3 regions of the Microbacterium sp. NPDC019599 genome follow, and region 2 is predicted to be linked to each of the others. Evidence: predicted binding sites of a transcription regulator. Region 2 holds the regulator's gene; each other region holds the start of a gene.

Region 1 (2,261 bases), on a different contig from region 2:
CGCCGAGGTCTTCGACCGATACGACCCGGAGATCGGCGACGGTCTTCACCGCCGTTCCCTCGATCGAGAGCTTGCGGGTGATCGCCGGCTCGGTGAGGCCGAAGAAGCGCTGGCGCTCGGGGAGACCGCCCGTGACTCGCACCGAGCGCACTCCGTTCGCGTGAGGCGGCTCGGTCACGTGCGGGATGCCGTGAACGGTGAGGGCCTCTTCGACGAGCTGCAGGACCTCCGGGTCCTTGTTGCTGATCCGGAGGATGCCACGCGAGCACGACCCCTCGGCGTCGAAGATGCCGGCGAGGAACCCTGTGTGCCACGACCGTGTGCGAAGCGAAGGGACGGTGATCAGCCGTTCGATCGTCTCGATATCCGTACGGCGGTCGGAATGGATCGCGGTCATCGCGCGGCGCGCGTCGGTCGCAGGTGTGAACGGACGCGTGCGGGTGGAGATGCCCTCGTCGGCGAGGAGTGCTCGCGTACGGTCCAGTGCCTCGGAATCCGCGAGAGCGAGGCGGAAGCGGTGTATCGCCCGGCGACGCGACCCATCGTCGTAGGTCCCGTGGAACAGCATCCCATCGCCCCGGATCATCCCGGCGAGGTATCCGCGTCGGTACTCACCTGTGCGGCTGGAGCTCAGAGCGGGCCGTCCGCCGAGGCCGAAGCCCTGCAGCCGGTTGTTCGTCGTGAGGAAGGGCCTTTGCCCAAGGCCGCTCATCGTGCCGCTGACGTGCTTCCAGCCACGATCTGTGAGGAACCGGTGGTCGCCGCTGGCCGTCAGTTCGGTGCCGTCCGCGAGCGTGATCCGGAAGGCCCGCTTTCGCGTCGACCACTTCGCGAGCACTCGGGTGCGGACGTAACGCCGATAGTCGCCTTTCTGCTGCGTCCCGATGATCTCCTGCCCGATGCTCAGCTCGTCGATGCGCCGCTGTCGCCCGTCGGCACAAAGTACAAGAGTGTCCGGACTCACGCAGTAGACACATGCATGCTGGCATCCCCGGTAGGGGTTCACGGTCCAGTCGAACGGCATGGCCGACGCGCTCGGAACGTGGTTCAGCGCGCTCTTGGCCATGACCTCGTGGAAGGTCACACCGGCGAACTCGGGCGTCGTCACGGAGCGGACCAGACCGTTGAGATGCTCGAGACCTGGGAGGGCCGCGGCATCCGGAACTCCGAGTTCTTGTCCCTGCCAGCGCATACGATCATTCGAACAGAAATACGAGACTGCGTCAAGGTGGGTCGAACACATGAGCGATGGCGTGCATCTGAGATTCTCCTCGGGTTCCGCATGGATGCCTCCGAGAGCGGGACAATGGCGGTGTGACGCCCCCGGCGACGCGCCGCGAAGCCCGCGCGGCCCACCTCCTCGCAACCGCCCCCGTGCCGGTGCGACACGCTCGCGCGCGCCGTGCCGCCCGCATCCGGGTCGGTTTCGCGGCTGTCGCGGCCGCGGCGCTGGGCATCGGCGGCGCCGCGGCGATCACGGCCGCGGTCATCGCACCGGAGCTCTCGGCATCCGCGGGTCTCGTGGCGGAGGCGACGCCGACGGCATCGCCCGTGCCGCTTCCCCAGGCCGTGTCGGAGCTCCCCGCCCCGAAGGTCGAGGCGGCGGCGGCGATCGCCGATCTGTGTGCGGACCCGGCCTTCGTCGCGGCACTCGAGTCCGGCGACGACGAGGCCACCTTGGCGGCCGCGGGCGGCGCGGAGCCCTTCCGCGCGGCGGTGGCCTCCGGCACGGCGGAGTGCGTCTCGCTCGCGGACCCCGCGCGCCTGTGGGTCGTCGTCAACAAGGCGCGCGCGTCCGATCCCATCGACTACCGGCCGGGCGGGCTTGCGGCTCCGGCCGGCGTGCGCGACATCGCGGGCGGCTCGCTCCGCGGTGAGGCCGCCGGTGCGCTCGCCGACATGATCGCGGCGGCGCGGGCCGCGGGCGCAGGCGAGATCGCGCTCGAGAGCGGATTCCGGTCGTACGCGACGCAGCAGTCGACCTACGGACGTCAGGTGTCGTCGCGGGGCGCCGCGGGGGCCGATCTCGTCAGTGCGCGCCCGGGCTACAGCGAGCACCAGACGGGGCTCGCCGCAGACGTCACGGCATGCACCTATGGCTGCGACGACATGGGGACGTTCGGCGGCACCGCGCAGCAGGAATGGGTCGCGGCGCACTCGTGGGAGTTCGGCTGGATCGTGAGGTACGTCGAGGGTCGCACCGAGATCACGGGCTATTCGCCCGAGCCGTGGCACCTCCGCTACATCGGGCCCGAGCTCGC
Region 2 (2,261 bases):
TCGCGCAGCGTCGTGAACTCGCGGTCGGGGTAGCGGTTGACGTCGCGGAGCGCCCGCGCGACGGAGTCGAGGATGTCGTCCGCGACCTCTTGCGGCACGGGATGCGTGTTCTCGTTGACGTTGAGAGCGACGGGCAGAGGTGCTTGGGGGGCGCCGTACGGCGTCTTGCCCCGAAGGTCGTCGCGAAGCGGAAGCTGGTCGAGGCGAGCGGTCACCCCTCCCATGGTACGGCTCGCGAGGATCACCGTCCGGGCGCGTACTCAGCCGGGATCGCGATCCGCTCGCCTGCCGAGACGGTCACGCCCTCGAGGGCGTTGAGACTCACGATCGCGTCGACGACGTCGCGCGGGTCGGCGCCGGGCGCGACCTCCTCGGCGATCGACCAGAGCGAGTCGCCCGCCTGGACCGTGATCGTCTGGAACGTCGCCGCGGGAGCCCCGCCCGCACGCGACGCGAGCGCCGCCGAAGTACCGCCGATGAGCGCCGCGCTGAGGGCGATGATCGCCGGCAGCGCCGCGACGGCGGCGAGGAGCCGGCGCCCGCGCGTGGTGAGTCGGAGGCGCGTCCGCGGAACGACGGGGCTCGCGAAGCCGGGGGTCGTGATGCCGATCGCGCTCATGGCGTCCTCCTGGTGAGAAGAGATTCGGATCCGCCTCTCGGCCGGGAGAGGCGGTTCCGAACCTGTATTCCGAAGCTATCTTCGATAGAATCCGATGTCAAGGACCGATAAGGGAGCCGGACCGTCGAACGCGACACGCGCTGCGAATGCTGCGCACCACGCCGAGGACCGGATACCGTTTCGATGGAGCCACCCCACCACGGGCCTCCGACATTCGAAGACGACTGCCCTTCGAGACGCGAGACAGGAGCCGCACATGAGCGACGCGATGGGCCGCGACAAGCCCCAGACCCGGCGCCGCAAGAGCCTCAGCGACAAGCAGCTCGCGATCCTCGAGGTCATCCAGCGCTCCATCGCGCGCCACGGCTATCCGCCCAGCATGCGCGAGATAGGCGACGCGGTCGGACTGAAGTCCCTCTCGAGCGTCACGCACCAGCTCAACCAGCTCGAGCTGAGCGGCTACCTGCGCCGTGACGCGGGCAAGACGCGCGCCATGGAGGTGCTCATCGACCTGCCGGGCGCCGCAGCCGAGAACCCCGCCGACACGGCTCCCGCCGTCGGGGACGCCGCCCTCGTGCCGCTCGTCGGCCGCATCGCGGCCGGCGTCCCGATCACCGCCGATCAGCAGGTCGAGGAGATCTTCCCCCTCCCCCGGCAGCTCGTCGGCAAGGGCGACCTGTTCATGCTCAAGGTCTCGGGCGAGTCGATGATCGACGCCGCCATCTGCGACGGCGACTGGGTCGTCGTCCGCTCGCAGGCGACCGCCGACAACGGCGACATCGTCGCGGCGATGCTCGACGGCGAGGCGACGGTCAAGACGTTCCGCCAGCGCGACGGCCACACGTGGCTGCTGCCGCGCAACTCCGCGTTCGAGCCGATCCTCGGCGACGATGCGACCGTCCTCGGGAAGGTCGTCGCGGTCCTGCGCGCCGTCTGAGCCGGGTCGCCCACGCGGGACGAGGCGCCCGCCTGGTCGATGGCACGCCCGAGGGCACCGGTGCAGAATAGGCCGCAAGGCGCCGGGGGGCGCCACTGAGAGGTGGGACATGTCCTCGTCCGAGATCGACGACCTCCGCGCCCAGGTCGAGCGGCTGCAAGCCGAGAACGCGACCCTGCGCACCGCTCCCGTCGAACCGGCCGCCGCCCCTCCCAGGCGGTCGCGCGGCACCTGGCGAGCGTTCGTCTCGGCGCTCGTCATCGTCATCGCGTCGATCCTGGTCCCGGTATCGATCGTGGCGGCGTGGGCCCGCGTACAGCTCGTCGACGAGGAGGCCTTCGTCGCGACGCTCGCGCCGCTCGCGCAGGACCCCGCCGTGCAGCAGCTCATCATCGACGAGGCGATGGATGCCGTCAACGCCAACGTCGACTTCGACGAGCTCACCTCGAGCGTCTTCGACGGCATCGCGCAGCTCGGGCTCCCGCCGCGAGCGCAGGACGCCCTGCAGCTGCTCCAGGCGCCCGCCGCTGCGGGTCTGGAGAACCTCGTCACGACCGCCGTCACGCGCGTCGTCGAGTCCGACGCGTTCGCGAACGTGTGGGCGACGACGACCCGGGCCGCGCACCGCGCCCTGACGACGGCCGCCACCTCCGACGGCGGGGGCCTCGTCGTCATGACGGACGACGGCGTGGGCATCCAGCTCGG
Region 3 (2,261 bases), on a different contig from region 2:
CGAGGCGAGAGCGGGCGCTCTCCCGCCCGAGTACCGGGCCGCGTGGAGCGAGATCACGACACAGCTCTTCGCATACGGAGACTTCACCGGCCGGAACCTCACGCCGATCGCGGACAGCGCGCTCGGACTCCTCGAGGAGACCGCCGGCGACGGTCTGAGCATCGAAGAGGTGTTCGGCCACGACATCCCGGGGTTCTGCGAGGCACTCGCCGGCGGCGCGAATCGCCGCACGTACCGCGACCGGTGGCGGGCGCAGTTGAACAGGAACGTCGCGAGGCGACTCTCGCAGCTGGGAGGCTGACGTGGGCATCAACGAGATCATCGAAGGCAAGAAGCAGTGGCGTGCGCATGTCGCCCGGGTGAATGCGCTCCCGCCCGACTACCGGATCGTCTACGAGGAGATCCAGAAGTACCTCTTCAAAGTGGGACCGGTCAGCCTGACCGAGGGCACGCTCCTCGCGGACCTCGTCGACTTCTTCGAGGAGGGCGCGGCCTCCGGCAAGGGCGTACTCGAGGTCACCGGCAGCGACGTCGCCGCGTTCTGCGACGACCTCATCGGCGACACCGCCACCTACGCGGACGTCTACCAGGAGTCGCTGGGCCAAGGGCGCCAGTCGTAGCGGCGGGTGTGCGCATCTGAGGATGGGCTCCGCGGCGCGACCGCGGGGCCCATCGTCACGTCCGGCGGCGGACCGGTCCAGGGCGCGAGCGGATGCCGCGCGAAGCGACGATGATGCCGTGGACGACGAGTCCCGTCACCGCACCGAGCATCGCAGCAGGCACTCCGACCTCGATCACGGCGAACCAAGCGGTCGGCGGGTACGCGATCAGGCCGAGCACGAGTCCGACGGCAGCACCCGCAAGCGCACCGACGGACAGTCCGAGGAGCACGCGCCTCGACAGGCTCATACGAGAACTATGACTCGTGCGTCGGGGACGCGCCATCCTCGGTCGCGCGGAGTGGTCGAGATGAATGACGAAGAGTGCAGGACCGTCCTATTTCTCATTTCGAATCTTTGTACTACACTGTTTGCAGAAGCAGCGCACGTGCCCACTATGCGCTCGACCGTCGCAGAGGCCTTCTCTGCCCGTTGCGGGAGTGATCGTGGGGCACGACATGAAATCCGGCGTCCAGCCGAGTGCGTGGCCGGCTCTGGACGCGCTCGTCACTGAAGTCGTCGAGACCCGCCGGGCGACGGCCACGCTGCAAGCCCGTGAAGCACGCCTGCTCAGCGAGGCCATCGATCTCGTCGCCGACCGCGCTGCAGAACGGCGCGCGACTGGTCAACGTCTGCGCGAGAGCGATCTGCCCGCGCGCGAAGTGGCCTTCGAGCTCGCCGCAGCAATGCGTCTGAGCGATCGGACGGTCCAGGGTCGGATGAGCGACGCGGTGATGCTCGCGACCCGGCTGCCTGCGACGCTGCGCGCGTGGGAGGCCGGCGACATCGACGCCGGCCATGCGGGTGCGATCCTGGATGCCGGTTCCATGATCGACGACGACGCGGCGCGGGCGCGATTCGAGTCACTTGCTCTCGAGGCGGCCGAGACGGAGTCTCCGGCACGACTGCGTGCCGTCGCAAAGGCCATCGCTGCACGTGTCGACCCGGGCTCGGTCGAGGAGCGCATCGCGCGCAGCCAGGCAGATCGATTCGTGCGAGTCATTCCGCGAGACGACGGCATCGCGAGACTTCTCGCCGATCTGCCCGCTGTCCTCGCATACGCGATCGAAGACCGCCTCACGCAGATGGCACGCGATGTGAAGGATGCCGAGCTCTCGGCTCAGGTCACGGCGGACAGCGGCGGTGCCACGAAACTCGGAAGAGGCGACACCGATGACGTCGATCGCTCGGAACAGCCAGGCGACGTCGTGCACACCGGCCCGACCGTCACCGACGGCATAGCCGCACGGGCACGGACGATGGACCAGCTTCGTGCCGACGTCCTCGCCGATCTCCTGCTCACGGGCTCGCCCGTCGCTCACGGCGACGGCGGCGCGCTCGGCGCCATCCAGGGGCGGGTGCAAGTGACGGTCCCCGTCCTGACGCTCGCGGGAATCGATCACGAGCCGGCGCTGCTGGCAGGCCACGGTCCGATCGATGCTGCAACGGCCCGGATCCTGGCGGCCGGCGCACCGGGGTGGGATCGCGTGCTGACCGATCCGATTACCGGCGTGCCGCTCGCGGTGGACAAGTACCGGCCCGATGCCACTCTCGATCGATACCTTCGGGCGCGGGACGAACACTGTCGTGCGATGGGCTGCA

What was found. Region 2 encodes LexA, which represses DNA repair genes until DNA is damaged. Its sites were predicted from a motif close to TCGAACANNTGTTCGA; they were not measured.
Region 1: a site for LexA is predicted at 1,234-1,249, ahead of ABZ477_RS09520 (intein-containing Rv2578c family radical SAM protein). Genes of this name have one in related genera too.
Region 3: a site for LexA is predicted at 1,009-1,024, ahead of ABZ477_RS00180 (DUF222 domain-containing protein). Genes of this name have one in related genera too.

The regions. Positions count from the first base shown of each region.
Region 1 covers NZ_JBEYBL010000004.1:143,613-145,873, forward strand. Annotated here, with positions in the region: gene ABZ477_RS09520 (intein-containing Rv2578c family radical SAM protein) at 1-1,192, opposite strand, end outside; gene ABZ477_RS09525 (M15 family metallopeptidase) at 1,315-2,261, shown strand, end outside.
Region 2 covers NZ_JBEYBL010000013.1:84,466-86,726, reverse strand. Annotated here, with positions in the region: gene ABZ477_RS18225 (histidinol-phosphate transaminase) at 1-224, opposite strand, end outside; gene ABZ477_RS18220 (LysM peptidoglycan-binding domain-containing protein) at 242-619, opposite strand; gene lexA (transcriptional repressor LexA) at 876-1,556, shown strand; gene ABZ477_RS18210 (hypothetical protein) at 1,666-2,261, shown strand, end outside.
Region 3 covers NZ_JBEYBL010000001.1:44,833-47,093, reverse strand. Annotated here, with positions in the region: gene ABZ477_RS00195 (DUF1048 domain-containing protein) at 1-301, shown strand, start outside; gene ABZ477_RS00190 (DUF1048 domain-containing protein) at 303-620, shown strand; gene ABZ477_RS00185 (hypothetical protein) at 676-909, opposite strand; gene ABZ477_RS00180 (DUF222 domain-containing protein) at 1,118-2,261, shown strand, end outside.